Regions from separate parts of the Trichococcus sp. genome, predicted to be linked through region 2. Evidence: riboswitches for the same ligand, from Rfam matches in the RefSeq annotation. Region 2 holds a riboswitch; each other region holds the start of a gene.
The links. Region 2 has a riboswitch for S-adenosylmethionine ahead of ACTCCX_RS00150 (aminotransferase class I/II-fold pyridoxal phosphate-dependent enzyme). Riboswitches for the same ligand answer to the same signal wherever they lie in the genome.
Positions count from the first base shown of each region.

Region 1 (6,990 bases), on a different contig from region 2:
TCACAGGTTCAAGTCCTGTCCCCGCAATTGCTTTCTGATGAATCAGGAACATGCATGCGCTTTTGAAGGGCCTATAGCTCAGCTGGTTAGAGCGCACGCCTGATAAGCGTGAGGTCGATGGTTCGAGTCCATTTAGGCCCATTTCTACTATTTTTTATGGCCCGTTGGTCAAGCGGTTAAGACACCGCCCTTTCACGGCGGTAACACGGGTTCGATTCCCGTACGGGTCATCATTATGGAGCACTCTTTGGAGTGCTCTTTTCTTATGCTCAAACAGGCAGAGGCACCAGCAATCTTGGCTGGTGCCTCTGCCTGTTTCTTTTAGACAAAAAATAGTAACGAATAGCTCAGTGTGAAAAGAAAACCATAGTTGGTAAGATATTGATCGATTCTGAGGTCGCTTTGAAGTCTTTTCTTGGTCAAAGGGTAAACCAAGAGGACAGAAAATCCAAATATGAGGATGGACCATAAAGAACTCTGTAGACGAACTATTTGGAAGATTCCTGTTGAGTAGGCAAGCAGGAATGTAGTCATTCTCAAAAAGCTTGAGTTCTTCAGTAGCAGTTGTTGATAATATGACGTGGACTGCTCACTGCCTGCAGTATTCTTGATCTGAACCTGTATCAAACTGAAAATATGGAATAGAATCAATGGGAGCACTTCGTATTGCAGTTGCAGCGGAATAAAGTTTGCCTGAGAAAAAAAGGTTACAGATGAAAGGATGAATATCTTAAAGAAAGGCCTCAGCAGGATTTCGTAAAAAGTATTTGTCATACTGTAAGGATAAAATTGCAGAATCGAGTATACAAGATAAAGCAACAGAATAGCAGCAAAAATCAGGTTCGATATATAAAAAATGATAGTCAACAATCCGATTGAGAGGGTTCCTAAGATCAGGATCATTTTATATGGTAGTGTTGTAGCAGCTTGTTCATTTTTTGATAGTAACCGTTCCAAAGCATAGGTGAACAGCAGAAAAAGATAGAGCATAATAAGTAGCAGATAGTTGAGTCCATTGAAGGACATTCCTCGCAATGCTCCGAAAAGAAGCAGCGTGAGTGGGCCTGTCAACATCGCCAAAAAGGTGTGGTTCATCAGGTGCATGAATTGTTTTTTTATTGTCAGCATAGTCTCTTCCTTCTTTAAATAGTGGGTAAGGGATGGTAAGCATCTCATATATATTGCGCAAATTCATCATAGGTTAACCTCTCAGTGATGTCAAGGTGCAGTGGGATTAAAAAAAGTCCCAAAAATACTGAGATGAGTACTTTTTGAAGCTTCTTCTGAGACTTAAAAATGAAATTCTCTTATTTTTTGTTGCTTTTTTGATGATGATAGCGTATATTAGGTATGTTGCATTTCAGAGGCTAATTGCAATATCCCGATAGGATTCACAATATGTGAAGACGCCTTGTAACCAAAAAATGGGGGAATGAAAAATGGTAGAAAAAAGATTATTTACTTCAGAGTCAGTAACGGAAGGTCATCCGGATAAAATTGCTGATCAAATCAGCGATGCAATTTTGGATACACTGTTAGCTGCTGATCCAAACGCGCGTGTTGCTTGCGAAACGATTGTCACGACAGGGCTGGTAGTTGTCTTTGGCGAAATCACGACAAGCGCATACGTAAACATCCAACAGATAGTCCGCGACACAGTAACTGAAATTGGTTATACGCGTGGGAAGTTTGGTTTCGATGCGGATAATTTGGCCGTAATGGTATCATTGGACGAACAATCCGACGATATCGCAATCGGCGTAAACGAATCATTGGAACGAAGAGAGTCAGTGACTACAGATTACAATGAAATCGGTGCAGGGGACCAAGGTTTGATGTTCGGGTTTGCGATAAACGAAACGGAAGAACTGATGCCATTACCAATTTCGTTGAGTCACAAGTTGGCGAAACGTTTATCAGAAGTCCGCAAAGACGGCACTTTGGAATATTTAAGACCAGACGGAAAAACGCAAGTCACAGTGGAATATGATGAAGACGGCAAACCGAAACGTGTGGACACGATCGTTTTGAGCACGCAACATGATGAGAATGTCACTTTGGAACAATTGAAAAAAGATATTTTGGAGCATGTCATCCATGCAGTCATCGATGATGCATTACTGGATGCGGATACCAAATACTTCATCAATCCTACTGGACGCTTCGTTATCGGAGGACCAAAAGGGGATTCCGGTCTGACAGGCAGAAAAATCATTGTTGATACTTATGGTGGGTATGCGCGTCATGGCGGCGGTGCATTCTCAGGTAAGGACGCTACAAAAGTTGACCGTTCCGCAAGTTATGCAGCTCGTTACATTGCGAAAAATATTGTTGCAGCTGGTTTAGCTACAAAATGCGAAATCCAATTGGCATACGCGATCGGCGTTGCTGAACCTGTATCGATTGCGATCGACACGTTTGGAACTAGCGAATATCCGGAAGCCACTTTGATAGAAGCGGTACGCAAAAACTTCAACCTGACGCCAGCTGGCATCATCCAAATGTTGAATCTGCGTCGTCCTATCTTTAAAAAGACGGCTGCTTACGGGCATTTTGGCCGTGACGATGCTGACTTCACTTGGGAGAAGACGGACAAAAAAGAAGCTTTGCTAGCATATGTCCAAGCTGGAAAATAAAGTAAACAGATTGATCAACTGAAAAAGGAAAGCGCTCGGTATATTGCCGGAACGCTTTCCTTTTTCTATTTCATATAGGGTGTTCTCTTTTTCTCGATGGCGATCAGGAATGGGGGATGATTGATTTGATTGATGAAGCCGTATTGCAGTACTTTGTATAAAGATTGATTCAAGCCGCTGACATAATCAAGCAGGGCCTGTTTCTCCTCCATCCCGCCAAGGTGGCCGCTGTAGACAACCAGAATGATACAGCTGCCGATCCGCAATTTAGGCAGTAACGCATTGACGGCAGTGAGGGTGGTATCCTTGTGGGTAATGACTCTTTTGTCGCCCCCAGGCAGGTAGCCCAAGTTAAAAATTGCACTGCCTATCTCGGATTTATCCGGAAGGACGTCAGCTACAGTTTCGTGCCCTTGGTGCAGTAGGGTGACGCGGTCCGACAAACCGGTCAGCATTAGTTTTTGCCTTGTATTTTCTATTGCTTGTTTCTGGATATCAAAACCGATCACGCTTCCTGTGGGGCCGACCAATGAAGCCAATAAGACTGTATCATTTCCGTTTCCGACTGTGGCATCGACAACACAATCTCCTTTACAAACTGTTTCCTTCAGCAACTTATGGCTGAATTCCACTGCGGACAACAACATGTTCCTCACCCTTATTCCTGATATTGTAAATCCCTTGGTAAGTGCTGCGGCGTTCCAGCTCGTGATCAATTGCGTTCAAGACTTCCCATTTTTTCAGGCTCCACATCGGTCCGACAAGGGTGTCCCGCGGTGCGTCTCCTGTGATACGATGGATGACGATTTCATCGGGAATGACTTCCAGTTGATCGCAGACGAGTTCAACATATTCGTCCTTCTCCAATAACCTTAGTCTGCCTTGGTGATAGTCCCGGAGCATTTTGGTGTTTTTCATCAAATGAAGTAAATGGATCTTGATTCCTTGGATATCCGAGTCCAGGATAACACGGTTGACGCTCTCCATCATCATGTCATGGGTTTCTCCAGGAAGCCCGTTAATGAGGTGGGTACATACCGGGATATTGTGAGCACGAAGTTCTTCGACTGCTTTCAAATAGGTATCGTAGGAATGTGCCCGGTTGATGATTTTGCTTGTTTCTTCATGGATGGTCTGAAGTCCTAATTCCACCCATATATAATAGCGCTTGTTCAGTTCAGCCAAATATGCGATTGTTTCCGGCGGCAAGCAATCAGGACGTGTCGCAATCATGATACCGACCACACCTTCCTCGTTGACGACCTGCTCATAACGGTGGCGCAGGATATCGACAGGTGCGTGCGTATTTGTGAAATTCTGAAAATAGGCGATATAACTTTTGACATTCGGCCATTTTTTATGCATCATATCGATGCCTTTGCGTAATTGGACGGGCAATGGATCGATGCGGCTCTGAGCGAAATCGCCGGATCCGGAAACAGTACAGAAGGTACAGCCACCGTGTGCGACCGTCCCATCCCGGTTCGGGCAATCAAAACCGCCATCGATGGCGACTTTGAATATCTTTTCGCCGAAGTGTTGCTGCAGATGGTAATTCCAAGTGTGGTAGCGTTTGTTTGTGTCACTGTATAAAAATTGATTTGTCAATACTTTCACCTCATCCTCATTTTATCATGATTTTTGGCTGGCCAGTAGACTATTTGATAGCTCGGGTCAAATTTATCGGGCAGATAAAGAAGAAAAGGCTTACTTTTTGATAACTTAAAGGATTGTTACAGATTTATTTCAATTGTTAAATATTAAATATGGTTATGATAGCCATTCAAAAATTTGGAAAACAAACATATAATAGACATGTTGGATAATTTTCTTAAAAAAATTTTAAAATGTCCGCGTCATCATTAATATTCAAGGAATTTTTATCTGCCGCACCGGCAGTATTTTTAGATACAGGGAGTGGTATATTTTGGTGTTATCCAGAAACGAACGCATCAACCAAAAGAAAACAGAACAACTGATCAATTCTTTTGTCACCACGAATAAAAGATTGAAACGCAGCGTAGCGGTGTTGAGCACATCGTTGTTTATGACGACTGTCGTGAAGCCAATCCAATTGGTTTTGGCAGCAGAGTCGACTACGCTTGGAACAACGGATACACAAGTATATTCCACTAACCCCTTTTTGAACCAGATCATTCCGTCCGCGACAGTAATCGCTGCCCAAAATGATTTGTATGCATCCGTGATGATGGCGCAAGCTATCCTGGAAAGCGGCTGGGGAACAAGCGCTTTATCGACGGCTCCAAACTACAATCTGTTCGGAATCAAAGGGAATTACAACGGCGAGTCCGTCAACATGGATACGTTGGAAGACAGTGGTGGACAGAACTACTACCCAATCAATGCTGAATTCAGAAAATATCCTTCCTATGCGGAATCACTGCAGGATTATGCGGACCTTCTGGCAAACGGAACAAGCTGGAATCCGACTTATTACGCTGGGGCTTGGAAGAGCAATGCAGCCACCTATCAGGACGCAACTGCATACCTGACAGGCCGCTATGCGACGGACACGGCATACAGCACCAAGTTGAACAGAATCATTGCCCAGTACGGATTAGATCAATATGACAACTACATACCTGTCGTTGAAGATGAGGTTGAAGAACCGGATGCTGGCAATGTCGATTTCGATACGCCGAGCGAAACGCCAGAACTACCAACTGTGGAGCTACCGGAAAATACGGAAGAGGATACTTCAGAACAAGAGACGCCAAGTCAACCTGCAGAGGACACTGAAGACACAGAAACGCCAGTCCAAGCGGGAGATGCCGTCCATGTTGTCCAATCTGGCGATACGTTGTATGCTATCGCTAAAAAATATGGGATTTCGTTGGTCGATCTATTGACGCTGAATAAATTGAATTCCAACATGATCTATGTAGGTGACCGTCTGGTGCTGCCTGAAAGTGTCGTAGTCGAGGAAGAGACGCCTGCGGAAGATGTGGATGGAGATACAACCACGCCATCGACACCAACCGAAACGCCTTCAGATACGATAGTTTCGGATTATACTGTAGTCGCGGGCGATACGCTTTACAAAATTGCCATCGCGAACGGTTTGACGATCAGCGAGTTGAAGAGTCTGAATACGTTGACGAACGATACCATCTACGTGGGCCAAAAGTTACTATTAAGCAAATCGACAATTCCTGCTCCGGACACGACTGAAAACGGGTCAAGCAGCAATACGGAACAAACGACTGCCCAATCCTATACTGTGAAAACGGGTGACACTTTGTGGTCGATCGCGAACGCGAACAATATGACTGTTACGGCACTAAAGAACGCTAACAGCCTAACTTCGGATGCGATTTATCCGGGTCAAATCTTGAAAACCACGGGAACTTCGGCGGGAATTACTACACCAACTACCGGAACCACAGTCACAGGGGCCTTCATCACACCGGCCAGCGGATATATTTCGTCACCTTTCGGATACCGAACTTCGCCTATCAACGGTGCTTTGGAATTCCATCGGGGCATTGATATCGCGGGCAGCGGAAATATTTCCGCAGCACAAGCGGGCGTAGTGGAAGTCGCTACTTATCATTACAGCTACGGCAACTACGTCGTCATCAACCACGGCAAAATCAACGGTGTGACCATCAAAACCTTGTATGCACATATGCAATCAGGGCTTTCGGTATCTGTAGGTCAGACTGTCAGCCAAGGCCAAAAAATCGGCGTGATGGGAACAACCGGCAGCTCGACCGGAGTCCATCTGCATTTCGAGGTGCAGGAAAACGGGACTGTCGTCAATCCAGTGAACTACATCAACGGAACCACTTCGGTGACACCTGGAACGACAACCCCTACTACTCCAGCGACCGGCAGCAGTGTCGTTGTCGTGTCCGGAGATACTCTGTGGAAGATTGCGACCGCGAACGGCTTGACGGTTGCGCAATTAAAAACACTGAATAACCTGACAAGTGATGCCATTGTTACTGGACAAGTATTGCTCTTGAAGAGCAATACTGCGGTTACGCCAACCACCCCGACAACTCCTAGCGTGACTCCAGAAACAGCAAACGGTAGCGTGACGGTTGCATCGGGCGACACACTCTGGAAAATCGCAAATGCCAATGGATTAAGCGTAGCGGAACTGAAGACACTGAATAATTTAACAAGTGACGTCATCGTTCCGGGCCAAACATTGTTGCTTAAACAAACTACGACAACGCCTACTGTGACGCAACCGACGCAACCGACGACACCAAGTACTCCAGCAACACCGGCTACAGGAAGCACAATCACGGTGGCATCCGGAGATACGCTTTGGAAATTGGCGAGTGCGAACGGATTGAGCGTAGCGGTGCTTAAAACACTGAAC
Region 1 covers NZ_JBSQPW010000028.1:260-7,249, forward strand. Annotated here, with positions in the region: tRNA gene ACTCCX_RS08900 (tRNA-Met) at 1-27, shown strand, start outside; tRNA gene ACTCCX_RS08905 (tRNA-Ile) at 68-141, shown strand; tRNA gene ACTCCX_RS08910 (tRNA-Glu) at 159-230, shown strand; gene ACTCCX_RS08915 (hypothetical protein) at 322-1,128, opposite strand; SMK box riboswitch at 1,367-1,442, shown strand; gene metK (methionine adenosyltransferase) at 1,440-2,636, shown strand; gene mnmM (tRNA 5-(aminomethyl)-2-thiouridylate-methyltransferase MnmM) at 2,702-3,283, opposite strand; gene mnmL (tRNA modification radical SAM protein MnmL/YtqA) at 3,252-4,244, opposite strand; gene ACTCCX_RS08935 (LysM peptidoglycan-binding domain-containing protein) at 4,567-6,990, shown strand, end outside.
Region 1: linked by a shared signal. The riboswitch ahead of metK (methionine adenosyltransferase) and the one ahead of ACTCCX_RS00150 (aminotransferase class I/II-fold pyridoxal phosphate-dependent enzyme) in region 2 are both predicted to bind S-adenosylmethionine.

Region 2 (8,593 bases):
CAGGCCCTGGTTTGGGTATCCGCGTTATCGGCGAAATCACCGAAGAAAAATTGGAGATCGTCCGCGACTCCGACTATATCTTGCGCGAAGAAATCGCGAATGCCGGTTTGGAACGCGATGTATGGCAATACTTCACTGTCCTGCCGGGCTTCCGTAGCGTCGGCGTAATGGGCGATGGCCGTACGTATGACTACACAATCGGTATCCGCGCCGTGACATCCATCGATGGCATGACGTCCGACTGGGCGCGCATCCCTTACGACGTGTTGGATAAAATTTCCCGACGCATCGTAAATGAAGTGAAGCACGTCAACCGCATAGTGTACGACATCACGAGCAAGCCACCATCGACCATCGAGTGGGAGTAAGTGGAATTTATAGCCTGGACGTTGATTTTTCAACGTTTCCAGGCTTTTTTCATGTTTTTGAACTGATGGGGCTTTTTGGAGAACCTACGAAAGGAGAACTATCGGAAGGCCGGCATTCAGGATGTGAGCTACAAACTGTATGAGGGTGCCCGAGATGAGCTTTTGAACGAGCTGATCAAAGATGCTGTGACGTAGGACGTCATTTCGTGGGTGCATGCTTGTTTGGAAATGTTCTGATCGGCATTTGAATTTTTTAAATGAAATGAGATTTCAGCGTATCTTGCTTTCCACTAAAATTAACTTGCTTACAAATTTACTCCTGTGCTATGATGGCGTAGTGTATTCATTAAATTTCAATTAAATTTGAATGAAGGAACATGTCATTATTTATTATTGGAGGTTACTATGGATAAAGCATTAATTTTTATTGCGATGGCCGGCTACATGTCGATCATCATCGGTATCGGTTTTTATTACTACAAGCGATCAAACGAAAGCTCCGATAACTTCTTCTTGGGCGGACGCAGTCTGGGTCCTTGGGTTGCCGCAATCAGTGCCGGTGCCTCGGACATGAGCGGTTGGCTGCTGATGGGTCTTCCGGGCGTAGCTTATTGGTCGGGTTTGTCAGATGCATTCTGGACAGCAATCGGCTTGGCATTGGGGACAGCGTTGAACTGGATCATCGTTTCGAAACGCTTGCGTCATTATTCCGAATCGGCTAGAGCAATCACGTTGCCGGAATTCTTCAGCAATCGATTCCATGAGGATAAGCGCATTATTTTGACGGTATCGTCAACGTTCATTTTCGTCTTCTTTTCTGTCTATGCCGCCAGCTGTTTCGTCACGGTAGGGAAACTCTTCGCAACCTTGTTCGAAGTGCCTTACATCCCGGTGATGATTGCCGGAGCGGTGTTCGTCGTGTTCTACACGTTCATCGGCGGATTTTTGGCGGAGAGTGTCTCCGACTTTATGCAGGGCATCATCATGATCGCGGCTTTAGCAGTTGTTTTGGTCGGAGGCGTTGTGCATGCCGGTGGTCCTGGAGCGGTCATCGATAACCTGAAGGGCATTCCTGGCTTTTTGGATTTCTTCGGTATCGCAACACCTAAATTGGTTGATGGTGTGCAACAGGCGGATGGGGCGACGGCTGCCTTTGGACCTGCAGGCAATTACGGATTGATCACCATTGCTTCTAGCATGGCATGGGGGCTCGGTTATTTTGGGATGCCGCAAGTGCTGTTGCGCTTTATGGCGATCCGTTCGGCTGACGAAATTAAGCAATCACGCCGAATCGGCATCACTTGGACGACACTTTCGCTGAGCGCTTCCGTTTTGATCGGTCTGATCGGGCGCGCGATGTTTCCGATGGCTTTGACGACGGCTTCCACTTCGGAAACGATTTTCATCGAGATGGCGACTTTGTTGTTCCCGCCGCTATTGGCTGGAATTGTCATGTCGGGCATTTTGGCGGCGACGATCAGTTCCGCTGATTCGTACTTGCTGATTGCCGCAAGTGCTTTTTCGAAAAACATCTACAAAGGCGTTCTGCGCAAGGACGCTTCCGATCAGCAAATCATGGCGATGACACGGATGATCTTGATCGTTTTGGCGATCGTCGGAATCATCATCGCTTTGGATGAGAACTCCGTCATCTTCACGATCGTATCCTTCGCTTGGGCGGGCTTCGGTGCGACTTTTGGACCGTTGATGCTGTTCTCCTTGTTCTGGAAAAAAACGACGCGTCAAGGCGCCATCGCCGGTATGTTGACAGGCGGAATCGCTGTTTTCATCTGGAAACTGCTGGTCAAACCGCTGGGTGGCGTGTTCGGCATCTACGAACTGTTGCCGGCATTCATCCTTTCTTGCGTGGCGATCGTGCTTTTCTCCTTAATCGGGGAAAAACCGTCCGCAGCGATGGAAGAGGAATTCGAAATGGTGAAAAATCAAGCGAAAGCTTAAAAAACGGTCTGAAGAAACACAATCCTGACGGGTTGTGTTTTTTCTTTGTGATTTGTGCATACAAAAGCGAATGTTGGGTGTCCGAACTCCGGCGAACAGAGGATAATCAACCGGTCCGAACGCATTTAGCGCGCATCTGGACGCTTCCGATCATTTTTATGAATGTTCGACCACAACATAAAACGCATCGTTCGGGAAAAACGTTTGAAAAAAAATATAAATTTCTTTCCAAAATCATTGACATATCCGCTGTATTTGTATAGAATTTAGCTTGCATAAATTGAATATCTCTTATTAATAGCCGTTGAGACGAGGGGTCGAAGATACGGTGGCAAACCAATCAATCTAATTATTTTGCAGTGCAGATTGATATTGGGTGCCCAACCTGAGCGTAGGATTATCCAAGTCCTATGAGCAATAAGAGGAAAAGCAGCTGATAGATATCGAAGCTTTCCTTTGGTTGGAGAGCTTTTTTTATGCCCATTTTTTATATCAAAGGGGGAAATCTATTTGGCTGAAAAGGTTTTATTCAATTCAGACACTTATTTGGAAGGTCATTCCGACAAAATTACTTACCAAATTTCTAACGTTAAACCAAAAAATATTACACATATCAAAATGCCGCTTTTCGAAGCGCTTGTTAAATATGCGAAACAGGACGTTACACCTTTCGATGTCCCTGGACATAAAATGGGTGCGCAGATGACGCCATTCAAAATGGCGGTCGGTGATATGACGATGCAGATGGATGTCAACTCCATGAAAGAATTGGACTTGTTGAGCCATCCGCAATCTGTCATAAAAGAAGCACAGGAATTAGCAGCAAAAGCATACAATGCTGATCAGGCTTATTTCTTGGTGAATGGTACGACTGTTGGCATTCAAGCGATGATTATGAGCGTGGTGGGGCCAAACGATACGATCTTGGTTCCTCGCAACTGCCATAAATCAGTGATGAACGGGTTGATCCTGAGCGGCGCAAAGCCGATTTTTATCCAGCCTGAAATGGATCTGGCCTTCGGGATATCCCATGGTATTTCCGTGGAACGCATCATCAAAGGCCTGGATGAAAATCCCAAGGCGAAAGCCCTCCTGGTCACTTATCCGACTTATTTCGGATCATTGAACGATCTGGAAACGATCTGTGAAATCGCGCATGAACGCGGTGTTGTTGTCATCGTCGACAGTGCGCATGGCGCGCATTTGCCGTTCATGCCCGGGAAAATGAAGGATCCGATGAAAGCCGGAGCCGATGCGGTGACGTATTCCATGCATAAAACCGGCGGATCCTTGACGCAGAGCTCCTTGATGGTGATGCAAGGGGACCGCATTTCCGCAACAAAATTACAAAAAGTGCTGAACATGCTGCAATCGACCAGCGCAAATTACCTGTTGATGAGCTCCATTGATGCCGCACGCAGTGAATTAGCGATGTACGGCAAAGACCGTTACAAAAAACTGCGCCCAATCGTCAGCGAAGCGATTGAAGCGATCGAAGCATTCGGCGACTATGAAGTGTTGAAAGCCGACTACATCAAAGATAAATTCGACCAGACTTATGACTGGACCAAAATGGTGATCCGTGTCAACGACATCGGCCTGACCGGTTTCGAAGTCTACACAATCATGAAGGAAGAATACGGCATCCAACTGGAGCTCGCTGAAGGATACGTTGTGATGGCGGTCATCAGTACAGCCGACACACGCGAATCGATCGGCAGACTAGTCGACGCGTTGATGGATATCCGCAGACGCTACAAAAAAGCCAGCCAACATTTCGATGCGCACGTGATGACTTGCAGCATCAACGAATTGGCCTGCAGCCCGCGCGACGCATTCTACGCGGACAATGAAGTGGTCAGCATCGACGACGCAATCGGCCGCATCAGTGCCGACTCGATCATGATCTACCCGCCAGGAATTCCGTTGATTATCCCTGGTGAAGTGATTTCTGAAGCGGTCGTGCAACACTACCACTACTACAATGAAACATTAGGCAACGTCTTGACTGAGGAAAAAATGCCTCATCAGATCAAAGTCCTGAAAGATTAAGCAACCGAAACACTCATCAAATAGCATACAGTTGGAGGACGGCAGAAAGTGAAAAATAACATGAACATCCAGACTTTTATCGGCTGCGAAACTTCCTTTGAAGAAGCATCCACCGTATTATTCGGAATCCCGTTCGATGGAACGACCAGCTTCCGACCAGGCACGCGCTTTGCGATGCAGGCGATCCGACAAGATTCATTCGGCTTGGAAAGTTATTCCCCTTATTTGGATCGCGACCTTGAAGAAGAAGCCATCCATGATGGCGGAGATCTGGATCTGCCTTTCGGCAACACAGAACGCGTTTTGAGCGTTATCGCAACTTACACAAAAGAAGTTTTGGACAGCGGCAAGAAGTTCCTGATGGTCGGCGGAGAGCATCTCGTGAGCCTGCCTACCATCGAAGCTGCCTATGAAAAATATCCGGATTTGCATGTGATCCATATCGATGCCCACACAGATCTGCGTGAAGACTACATGGGCGAACCGTTGTCGCATGCTTCGGTCATCCGCCGTTGCTTCGATTTCCTGGGAGACGGCCGCATTTTCCAATTCGGTATCCGGTCCGGCTTGAAGGAAGAATTCGAATGGGCAAAAGAGCACACCTATATGGAAAAATTCACCATTGATACGTTGCCGCAGATTGTGCAGCAATTGCAGGATGTTCCCGTTTATGTGACGATCGATCTGGACGTATTGGACCCGGGAACTTTCCCTGGAACCGGCACACCTGAGCCAGGCGGCATCACTTACAAGGAATTGTTGACGGGTATCGCTGCACTTCAGGACCTGAACCAAATTGTTGCAGCCGACGTCGTGGAACTTTCTCCACAATATGATCCATCAGGCGCTTCGACTGCCATGGCCTGCAAGACTGTCAGAGAAATGCTTTTGACACTTACTAAATAGAACGAAATCAATTACCCGACCTTGGCTCCTTGCCAAGGTTTTTTTTGTTTAAAATTCTTTGCTGAAAATATTTACATTAAAATGTAATGAAATTACCGTTTTCTAACACGAGCATGTCAGGAAATGTATCACAAACTTTTTATATCCCAATCATTGTGAAATCCTGTTATAGCGAATGTTTTTCCAGAAGTTAATATTGTTACTATCAAAAAAAATATGCAACTAATTGTGAAAAAATGAATGAAAATGGATTGTAATTAAATGAGAGTTTGATTATAATATCAGAATAACAAAATAGAAAGTAGGGACGCCGAAATGAATAGTTACACTCCTCCACAAAAGCAAGGAATGTATGATCCCGCCTACGAGCATGATGCATGCGGTATGGGATTTGTCGTTGACATCAATGGGAATGGCTCTTATAAATTAGTCTCTGATGCGTTGGATTTATTAGAAAATATGGAGCATAGGGGTGCTTCCGGCGCTGATGCCAAAACAGGTGACGGAGCGGGTATCATGGTGCAGATTCCGCATCATTTTTTCAGCAGGGAGTGTGACGTCCTGGGAATCCATTTGCCTAAAAAAGGCGATTATGGAGTAGGGATGCTCTTTGCCCACAAATATGAGGATCTACGTCACGAACAGATGCGAATGGTGGAAGAGATCATCACTTCCGAAGGTCAAAAAGTGTTGGGTTGGCGTGAGGTTCCAATCGACAGTTCCGAAATCGGTGTGACTGCAAAAGCAGCTATCCCGCGTTTCATCCAAGTATTTGTCGGTAAAGGAAATCCTGATATGAGTGAAATGGATTTCGAGCGCAAATTGTTCGTCATCCGTAAATTATCCGAGAAACAAATTGTTCCGATGAGTGAAAAACGAGGTGGCTCATTCTATTTTGCCAGCTTCTCTTCAAAAACCATCGTCTACAAAGGAATGTTGACTGCGGAACAACTGCGCAGCTTCTATCTTGATTTGACGGATTTGGACTTCACATCCGCTTTGGCGATGGTCCATTCCCGTTTCAGTACGAATACATTCCCAAGCTGGGAAAGAGCTCATCCAAACCGTTACTTGATCCACAATGGCGAAATCAACACGATCCGCGGCAACATCAACTGGATGCGAGCTCGTCAAGGCAGCATGTCCCAGGATCTGTTGGATGCCAGCGAAAAAATCTATCCGATCGTCGACGAAACAGGGAGCGACTCTTCCCAATTCGACAACAATCTGGAATTCTTGTATCTGAACGGGCGCTCATTGCCGGAAGCCGTCATGATGATGGTTCCTGAGCCTTGGGAAAAGAACAAAACAATGTCGAAATCCAAAAAAGATTTCTATAACTTCAACAACTTCCTGATGGAACCATGGGATGGCCCTGCAGCAATGGGCTTCACGGATGGCGAAATCGTCGGAGCGGTCCTGGACAGAAACGGTTTGCGCCCTTCCCGTTACTATGTGACGAAAGATGACCGCGTAATCCTTTCATCTGAAGTAGGGGTCGTAAATGTTAATCCGGAAGATGTAGCCTACAAAGGCCGTCTGGAGCCGGGCAAGATGCTCCTGATCGATACGAAACAAAAACGGATCATTTCGGATGAAGAAATCAAAGAAACGGTTGCTGCCAAACAACCTTACGGCGAATGGGCGGAGAAGCACATTTCCAAAATGAAAGACCTAGCACCTGCTCCAACTACCGCGACAGTTGCTGCTGAAGAATTGATGCCGCAACAGAAAGCTTTCGGCTATACGTTCGAGGACATCCAATTGTTGATCAAACCGATGGCCGTTACAGGCACTGATTCTGTTGGCGCGATGGGGATTGATTCTCCGTTGGCAGTCCTATCGGACAAACCGCAGATGCTGTATCTGTACTTCAAACAATTATTTGCGCAAGTCACGAACCCTCCGATTGATGGGATCCGTGAAGAAATCGTCACTTCTGATACGATGCTTGTCGGAAATTGCGGGAACCTGTTGGATCCGGATAATGCGGATACGCATGCCATCTACTTGGACAGCCCGATTTTGACTGATTCCGAACTGGCGAAAATCAAAGCACTGCAGGACGATAAATTCAAAACGGTCACGCTTTCCCTGTTATACCGCGTCGAAGAAGATGCAAAAGGGATGGAAAAAGCTTTGGAACGCCTTTTCCGTGAAGCTGACAAAGCAATTGCTTCCGGCGCGAACATCTTGGTCCTTTCAGACCGTGGCGTGAACGTTGAATGGGCAGCCATTCCGGCTCTATTGGCTGTTTCCGGTCTGCACCATCATCTGATCCGCGAAGAAACACGCACGAACGTCGGCCTTGTGCTGGAATCCGGCGAACCAAGAGAAGTGCATCACTTCTGTACCTTGGTTGGATATGGCTGTAACGCGGTCAATCCGTACTTGACTTATGCGACTATCCGCGATTTGGCTGAAGAAGATCTGCTGGACGGACTGGATGCTGAGGCAGCGGAAGCGAACTATATCCACGCGGCTGTGCACGGCATGTCCAAAGTATTGACCAAGATGGGTATTTCAACAATGCGCAGTTATCACGGGGCACAAATTTTTGAAGCGCTGGGGGTAAACAGCGAAGTTGTCGCTAAATACTTCACCGGTACGCCTACCCGCATCGAAGGGATCGGCCTGCAGGAAATCGCTACAGAAAACAAGATGCGTCATGACAGTGCCTATAAAGCTACTGCTCCTTACAGCGAAACGCTGGGAGTGGGCGGTCATTTCCAATACTCGGCAATGGGTGAAGAACACCTGTACAATCCGAGCACGATCTACCGTCTGCAGCAAGCGACTCGTCAAGGGGATTATGAGCAATACAAAGAGTTCTCCCGCGAAATCAATGCGGACACGAACGCATACACACTGCGCCAATTGATGCAATTCAAGCCAAACGCACAGGATGCGATTCCGATCGAAGAAGTCGAATCGGCTGAAAGCATCGTGAAACGCTTCAAGACCGGAGCGATGTCTTACGGTTCGATCAGTATCGAAGCGCACCAAACCTTAGCCATCGCAATGAACCGTCTCGGCGGTATGAGCAACTCCGGTGAGGGTGGAGAAGATCCGCGCCGTTTCGAATTGGATGAAAACGGAGATTCCCGCAATAGTGCCATCAAACAAGTCGCTTCCGGACGTTTCGGCGTAACGAGCCACTACTTGGTGAACGCGAAGGAAATCCAAATCAAGATGGCCCAAGGTGCAAAACCGGGTGAAGGCGGACAATTGCCAGGACCGAAAGTGTACCCTGAAATCGCCAAAACACGTGGTTCCATCGCGGGTGTAGGCTTGATTTCACCGCCTCC
Region 2 covers NZ_JBSQPW010000001.1:27,288-35,880, forward strand. Annotated here, with positions in the region: gene guaA (glutamine-hydrolyzing GMP synthase) at 1-368, shown strand, start outside; gene putP (sodium/proline symporter PutP) at 774-2,327, shown strand; SAM riboswitch class I at 2,616-2,751, shown strand; gene ACTCCX_RS00150 (aminotransferase class I/II-fold pyridoxal phosphate-dependent enzyme) at 2,838-4,379, shown strand; gene speB (agmatinase) at 4,428-5,285, shown strand; gene gltB (glutamate synthase large subunit) at 5,601-8,593, shown strand, end outside.

Region 3 (8,593 bases), on a different contig from region 2:
TTCCGATTATTTCAACTATAGAAATAAATTCCATTCAATGTGTCCCCCCTGATGATAGTTCTCTGAAAATATTAGGTTTTGCAAAAAGTATAACGCAAAAGAATGCAAAGTCGCCATAAACTTTGCATTCTTTTTCATTCTTTTTTAGCCTGTTTGCACAAACCTATTTATTCTGTAGCTTCCATATACCCTTGCGCCCAAAAATATTGAACATCAGAGAACTAATTTTTCATCAGATTGTGCTGGTGTCGATCACGAAACGGTATCTGACGTCGGAAGCCAAGACGCGTTCATAGGCCTCGTCGATCTGGTCGGCTGAAATGACTTCGATATTCGGAACGATGCTGTGTTCGGCGCAGAAGTCCAGCATTTCCTGGGTTTCGCGGATGCCGCCGATCATGGAACCTGCAAAGGAACGGCGATGCCCGATCAAGGACATCACATTCACTGACAGCGGTTCTCCTGGAGCCCCGACGTTCACCAGCGTGCCGTCGAGTTTCAACAAGCCCAGGTAAGCGTCCAGATTGATCACGGCACTCACCGTATTGATGATCAAATCAAAGCTGCCGGCCAATTCCTTGAATGTTTCCGGATCCTTGGTGGCGTAATAATGCTGCGCCCCGAACTTCAGTCCGTCTTCTTTTTTGCTCAACGTTTGCGAAAGGACGGTGACTTCAGCCCCCATCGCATGCGCGATTTTGACGCCCATGTGCCCCAATCCGCCCAGTCCGATCACGGCGACTTTCTTGCCGGGGCCGGCCTGCCAACGGTTCAATGGTGAGTAGGTTGTGATGCCAGCGCACAACAGCGGCGCTGCGGCGTCCAGACCGATGTTGTCCGGAATGCGCACAACAAAATCTTCGGTCACGACGATATGCGTCGAGTAGCCGCCCTGTGTCGGTTCGCCGTATTTATCGACTCCGGCATAAGTCGGGACATTGCCTTTCAGGCAGTACTGCTCTTCCCCGCGCAAACAATTTTCGCATTCTCCGCAGGAATCAACCATGCAGCCGACACCAACGCGATCCCCAATTTTATATTTCGTTACGCCAGGACCGACTGCGGTGACCAATCCCGCGATTTCATGCCCAGGAACGAGCGGATAGTGCACATGTCCCCACTCACCATGGGCTGTATGGATATCCGAATGGCAGATACCCGCAAACTTGATTTCGATCAGAACGTCCTGTTCATCCAATTCCCGTCTCTTGATTTCAGCAAATCGGAACGGTTTGTCCGGACCGTCGACTGCTCTTGCTCTCGCTAGTACCATCTATTTTTCCTCCATTATGCTTTTAATTCAAAAGCAGCGTGCACGCTCTTGTAGAAAGAGCATACTCCTTAAAGTTAAGGTTAAGTCAAGCGATAACCGATAGGAAGCGCTAAATTACTCCAGCCTTTTTTGTTTCTTATTATTAACATTATTTCTATTCTCAGTATAACTAGTTTATACTTAATATTGAAACAATTCGAAAATAGGAGGAATCAACTTGAAAACGAAAGCCTATTTTGCTCTTCCGGTTGCATTATTGCTTATGGCTTGTTCGAACGAATCAAACGAAACTCCCCAACCCGAAGTCACTCAATCCTCAATCAGCGAGAGCACGGAAGTTATCGACAACGAAACGGCCTTTTTGGAACAACTTGCGGATTTTGATGCGGAGCATGAGCCATTTATTGTAGCCTATTACGATTCCCTCGACGACATTAAAGAAAAAGTATCCGACGAAACGAATACTTTTGTCGATCCGGAACTTTCTGAAAGAGAACTGCAGATCAAACTGATATTCAAGGGTGACGATGATTATTACCGCGTGGTGTTGAAAGAAATTTAATTACTTGAGATATGCAACTATAAAGTGCGGTGTTGTAAGCTAGCCGTTTCAATTCCTATTATCTATTCATCCAAAATTGAAGGAGTTGAGGTATTTTGAGAAACTCTTTAAGATCATTTGCAAAAATCAGTTTGACTTTCGTATTTTGGTTCGTCATTAATGAAGTGGTTTCGTTTTTGTTTGGCAACAGGATACCTCTTCCCACTATTGAGGATTCCAGCATTATACTTTTTTATTTTTTGATTTTTCTGTTTGAGCTTGTTTTGTCGTGTCTACTAACCTATTTTGTATTTACCATCGCAAGAAAATAATATTTCATGATTAATTATGCAATTCTCACAAAAAATGGATTCACGTTTCTATTGACTCTATCAAAGAAAATAGGTATCTAAATATGAATTTTTTAAAATATAGTAATCTTATTTTTTATGTTCTATTAACACTTTTGATGATTTATGACTATTTCCCTGATTCGTTCTTATCCGATTGGATTCCAATAGAATTGAATGCGGGAATCATATTAAGCTTGTATCTTGTGTCCATATTGTTCGAACGTTTCCGGCGTCCCAAGAATGCGGAAAATATAAATGGACAGATATTTTCATTATTCTATCTGTTCTCTGTGTTGATTTTATTGACCGCTCTAGGCGGAAATTCCGCTTCAGGCATAGGTTTAGACAATATCGGAGTTTGGGTAACTTTGGCTATTTCTTTTGGAGAAATTTATGTACAGAAACGTAAATCAGAATGAAAAGCAAGCAGCCTATGATTCCTTATCGCAGGCGGCTTGCTTTGTTTTTACATGATTTTCTTGCTACGGTTTAACAGGTGAGGCATCTGGGAAAGGCATTATCTATTTTTCAGTGCTATTTCATCTGGCTCTCCAAAAAATCCCGCAGCACAACGACATGATTGATCTCCGGATCCCGCGCGGCATAGACCAATGTGACATCGGTCGCTTCCAACTGTTTCAGAATCTCTGCTGCGGCAGCAGCGGTCGGCGGATTCGTCAATAATTCCTCTTCATATTGTTCCTTAAAGGTGTTAAATTTTTCCCGATCGTGGTCGAACCATTTACGCAAATCCGGGGACGGTGCGCTATCCTTCAGCCATGCATCCAACTGCGCGGCCTCCTTCTTGACTCCACGCGGCCACAACCGATCAACCAAGATCCTGAAGCCATCTGTTTCCTCAGTAGATTCGTAGATACGCTTCATCTTCAGTTCCATGTCCATTCTCCTCCCATTTACTGCTTTAAAACTGGGCCACCAGTTCCATCATCTTATCCACTTGTACCTTCTCCAGGTAAAGGTGCTGCTGCAAATTGGCGATTTCTTCCTCAAGCCGATGCACTTCCGCTACTCTGGCCAGCAGTTTCGCTTGATAGTTCTCCTTACCCATTTTAAGCGCTTCTGCAACAGCAGCCTTTTGCTGCTTGTACTGATGATAGAGCATGGCCTCAGCTTGGCTTTTTGGGCCGCCTGCCGCTTCCATTCTTTTGCAACTTCTTTCGCAGCGCTCGAATTGTTCCTTTGTCATTGTCATCGTGTTTCCCTCCAAATTGTTTTTTTGAAAACAAAAAACCCTTCTTTAAACAAGAAGAGTCGGGAATGTCGCTTTGCTCTTCTTATCTCTCAGATTGCTCTGCAGGATTTAGCACCGTGCCATTGCGCTCGCGCATTGGTCGGTTGCTGAGATGTCATCGGGCCAGTCCCTCGATCTCTCTTGATAAAGAAGTTATTTAATTTTCAAATATATTATGTCATACCCTTGCGCAAAATTCAACTAATCGCGAATCCATATATTTTATTTTTTAACTACATCTGTTCTACACACTTCCTTAGTATACTGAAGAAGGATCAAGCGATCCCGTGTTGCTGATCATTTCTTTTGTCCGATCAACAAGAATGAAACAGCCGCATAAACTATAGTCAGTATACATAGGAAGGAAGAACTTATTCATGAAGAAAAAATATTTGATGATTGGCCTGATTTCTTTTACTGCCTTGACAACCTTTGCTGTCGCAACTCCCGTAGATGCAGCGATGATGGATACGGTGACATATGAAAATCACGGTCAGTATGTACGTAGCCATGCCACTCATCTCCGTCACCACACGGAAGACGACCATCACATGAACGGCATCAGTATGCATGCAAGAAACTGGGACGGACATATCCGTTATTCCACTGGAGAACTGGATCCATCCTTAGACCAATAATTTCGGTACATGGACAACAGATTATAGTTGATGGCATCTTTTTGACCATATAGCTAAATAAGGCGGCATCAAAACCAGAAAGTATTATTCTGGTTTTGATGCCGCCCTATTTATTTATGTATGGGACTTGATTTTACGCTCAGAAATAACCCTTTAAAACAGTTATGGCGGGCATTCACGCTACCAACTCGCTCTGATTGTTCGATTCTTCCACATTATCGGACAACCACCACAGATCAAGCGTACTTCAACGCAATCTCTTCCACGAATTTGGTCACGTCCTTGAAGGCGTCGCAGCAATCCTCCAACGATTTATAGATTTTGCTCCGGATGACGATGCTAACAGCATCCGCATCGCTCTGATAGAGATCGCGCATGGATTGGATGTAGAGAAGATCGCCTTCCTTCTCACAGGCATTGATCCGGTGGATGACTGCATGGATCTCTTTTTGTGACTTTTTGTAGGTTTTCAGTAGCCGCACCGCCGTTAGCAATTCTTCAGCTGATTTTTTGACCAGATCCAGAAATTGATTGATTTCCGGTGTGATATTCTGCGGTTGATAGATCTCAATATGGATCATGACGTCCTCAATCATGTCGATGGCATGGTCCAGACTGGTGACCAACGCAATCACATCCTGCCTATCGAAAGGCGGCAACAGATCGTTGTACATATAGCGCATCAACCTGTATTTCGCGAGGTCGGCATTGTGCTCGATCTCATGCATCTCATCCAACTTTTGGCTAAGGTCAGCGACCGGATATTCCGCCAAAACCTGATTCAGGAATTCCGCCGATTGGACACCCCATTCGGCAAGCCTGATGAACTCATCGAAATAATCCAACTTTTCCGTCTTCTTTTTGAACATAACCGAAACCCCCTAGAATATCCGAATGAACAGCTTTGCCATCAGATAACCGACAAGGCCGCAACCTGGAAAGGTCAACACCCACGTATAAACCATTTCCTTGACCGTCAACCAGTTTACGCTCGACAGATGCCTGCCTGCGCCCACTCCCATGATGGTCGTCGTCTTCGTGTGGGTCGTGCTCACCGGCAGCCCCAAGAGCGATGCCGTCAAGAGGCTCAAGGCCCCGGCAAAATCAGCGCTGAATCCTTGATAGGTCTCCAGCTTCACCATATTGACCCCTACCGTCTTGATGATTTTCCCACCACCGATTGCCGTTCCTAAGGCCATGACTGTGGAACACAACAGCATCAGCCAGACAGGAATCATGAAATCAGTCGTGGCATTCCCTTGCGACAAAGCGATGCCCAACAGGAAAATCCCGATGAACTTCTGGCCGTCCTGGGCCCCATGCATGAAGGCCATCGCCGCCGCACCGGCGATCTGGCTGTTGCGGAAGAAAGTTGTCGTGCTTTGCCGCTCGATGTCCTTGAACAGCGCGCCGACCAGTTTCACGACAAGGAATCCCAGAGACAATCCAAGAACGGTGGAAAGCACCAAACCGTAAAGCACCTTGATCCATTCCGCACCATTGATTCCATCGATACCGCCTTGCAACGCAATCGCAGCCCCAGACACCCCAGCAATCAAGGCATGGCTTTCACTTGTCGGAATGCCAAAATACCAAGCGGCAGTGGCCCATACCACAATCGCAAAGAGCGCCGCACACAGCGCCACGACCGCATCTTCCGTATTTCCGCCAAAATCAACCATCTTCGCCATCGTCTGGGCAACTTTCGCATTGACTGCGGTCATCGCAAAGACACCAAAAAAATTGAACACTGCCGCCATCAAGATGGCATTGCGCGGGGTCATACTTCGTGTCGAAACGCAAGTGGCGATGGCGTTCGGCGCATCCGTCCACCCGTTCACCAAAACCACGCCCAACGTCAAGATCACCGTCACCGCAATAGCCGGGCTCGTCAGCAGCAACTGAATGAATGCACCAAATGAAATCGCCATAAAGGACCACCGCCTTTCCGGACCGCACTGAAGTAAGTGACCTTACATCGGAATCCCCACTTCGATATGCTGGAAGGAATCCACATCAAACAATCCTTTATCCGTCAATTTCAGCCGCGGAATGACCGGGAGACACAGAAACGAAAGAATCATGAAAATGTTCTGTCCTTCCTCCGCCAGCGTAGCCAACTGCCCGTGCAACTGATGCAATTCCTTAATCACTTCTTCATACGGTTTTTCCGACATAATACCTCCGACCCGCAGCGGGACTGAAGCCAATACTTTGCCGCCATCCACGATGACGAGTCCGCCTTGCATCCGTTCCGCTTCCTCGATCGCCAGCAGCATGTCTTCATCGTTGGTTCCGGCCACGACCAGATTATGCGAATCATGGGCTACTGTCGAAGCGATTGCGCCCCGTTTCAGACCTAAACCACTGACGATGCCAGCACCGATGCTGCCGGTTTGGTGATGGCGCTCGCACACAACCATCTTCAGTTGATCATTTTGCGGATCCGCAACAAAAAATCCGTCTTCCGTCTGCACATCCCTTGCGTTTTTCTGTGTAATGATGCTTCCCGGCACAATGCCGATAACCCAAGCTTTTTGGCCTTCCAAGAGTGGAATCTGCAAGTCGACTTTTGTTACTTTCTTTAAATGAAGCGATGATCGTACAGCTTGCGGGACAACAGCATGGACATTTCTCAGCTCATCCAAATTCAGCACGCGCCCGTCTTTGATGATCGTTTCCGGGCTCAGCCTCTCTAAACTGTCCGTAATCAAGATGTCCGCAACATAACCTGGTGCGATGGCGCCTTTGTCCTGGATACCGTGACACACCGCATTGTTGAGCGTAGCCATCTGGATCGCGATCAGCGGATCTAAGCCTTGTTGGATCGCAAGCTGGGCGGCATAATTGATGGTTCCCTCTTCGGCTAACTCGTCTAGATGCTTATCATCCGTACAGAATGAAAAACGACGGCTGTTCCTTTCGTTGATGGCCGGCAACAACGCCAGCAAATCTTTCGCGGCTGAACCTTCGCGCACCAATACGTGTATGCCACGGCGTACGCGTGCCATTGCTTCTTCCGCCGTCACCGCCTCGTGGTCATTGCGGATTCCGGCTGTGCTGTACACATTCAGCGCAGTATCAGTCAAACCGGCCGCATGTCCATCGACCATCATCCCAGCTTCTGTCGTCATGCGGATTTTTTCCAGCATGTCCGGGTCTGCATCCAAGACAGCTGGATAATCCATCACTTCCGCCAGGCCAATGACGGTCGGATGGGTCAAATAAGGGCGGAGATCATCCGCAGTCAGCGTCGCGCCGTTCTGCTCGAAGGGCGTTGCCGGCACACACGAAGGCAGCTTCATTAGAATATCCATGTCGGCATTGGCGGCGTCCTCGAGCATAAAGTCGATTCCGATTGTCCCTGCGACGTTCGCAATTTCATGAGGATCGGTCACAACGGTCGTAATACCGTGTTTGATGAGCGCCCGTGAAAATTGCGACGGTGTCACCATCGTCGATTCAATATGAATATGCCCATCGATAAAACCCGGCAGAATGAACTTGCCTGTAGCATCCACCACTTGCTTTCCGTTCGGGTAGGTACCGATGCCGACGATACGACCGTCCCGGATCGCGACGTCAGCCTCAAAGGTCTCAAGCGAAAACACATCCACTATGGTTCCATTTTGAATGATAAGATCCGCTTCCTCCAGTTGTTGCGCCGCTTGGATCAACCTTTTCAATCCATCTCCCATACAAATTCCCCCTGGTTCCATTTCGCTCTCTTGATCAGCGAATCTCTTGTTTTTTCTTATATTATACACGATTCTCGTGGGGGCCGATAAGCATCTTAATCGCGGCATGATTTTCATGATGCATAATACTTAGGTGATCGGTTTTACCTATCAATACTGTTCGTTTTTAACTATTTGCTTCTTACATACGCTGGTGATAAGATTTCCTCATGCCTTCGAGCGACAAAAAGTAAGGAATGTCGGTTTACGGTTTACCATCACCAGCAATAACCATGTGGGGCGTTTTTTCGGTCGAATGACCGGCAACTATTCAAAAAAAAACAACAGGAGTGAATATAATGAAGAAACTACTATCAAAAATCTTATTCGTGGGTACAGCCGGCTTGGCTTTGGCGGCTTGCGGCGCAACAACAACCGACTCAAGTTCGGACAGTGCCTCTACAGCATCCAGCACTGCCGCAACAGCAAATGTCTTGAAGACAATCGAAGAAAACAAACAATTGCGCATCGGTGTGGAAGGCACTTACCCTCCGTTCAGCTATCATGATACAGAAACCGGAGACTTAGTCGGTTTCGAAGTGGAAATCGCAGAAGTCATTGCGGAAGATTTAGGTGTGGAACCTGTCTTTGTCGAAACGAAATGGGATTCCCTGATTGCCGGATTGGACGTCAATAAATACGATATCGTCATCAACAACGTCGGCGTGACCGAAGAACGACAAGCGGTCTACGACTTCACCGATGCTTATTTCGAGTCCTATGGCCAATTGGCGGTCAGTGCAGACTCCGACATTCAAACTTTGGATGACTACAGCGGCAAAAAATCAGCCCAATCAAC
Region 3 covers NZ_JBSQPW010000008.1:48,076-56,668, forward strand. Annotated here, with positions in the region: gene ACTCCX_RS03495 (trimeric intracellular cation channel family protein) at 1-34, opposite strand, end outside; gene ACTCCX_RS03500 (NAD(P)-dependent alcohol dehydrogenase) at 233-1,273, opposite strand; gene ACTCCX_RS03505 (hypothetical protein) at 1,491-1,835, shown strand; gene ACTCCX_RS03510 (DUF488 domain-containing protein) at 2,702-3,064, opposite strand; gene ACTCCX_RS03515 (hypothetical protein) at 3,090-3,380, opposite strand; SAM riboswitch class I at 3,460-3,570, opposite strand; gene ACTCCX_RS03520 (hypothetical protein) at 3,797-4,057, shown strand; gene ACTCCX_RS03525 (DUF47 domain-containing protein) at 4,294-4,926, opposite strand; gene ACTCCX_RS03530 (anion permease) at 4,939-5,988, opposite strand; gene ade (adenine deaminase) at 6,031-7,872, opposite strand; gene ACTCCX_RS03540 (transporter substrate-binding domain-containing protein) at 8,094-8,593, shown strand, end outside.
Region 3: linked by a shared signal. The riboswitch ahead of ACTCCX_RS03515 (hypothetical protein) and the one ahead of ACTCCX_RS00150 (aminotransferase class I/II-fold pyridoxal phosphate-dependent enzyme) in region 2 are both predicted to bind S-adenosylmethionine.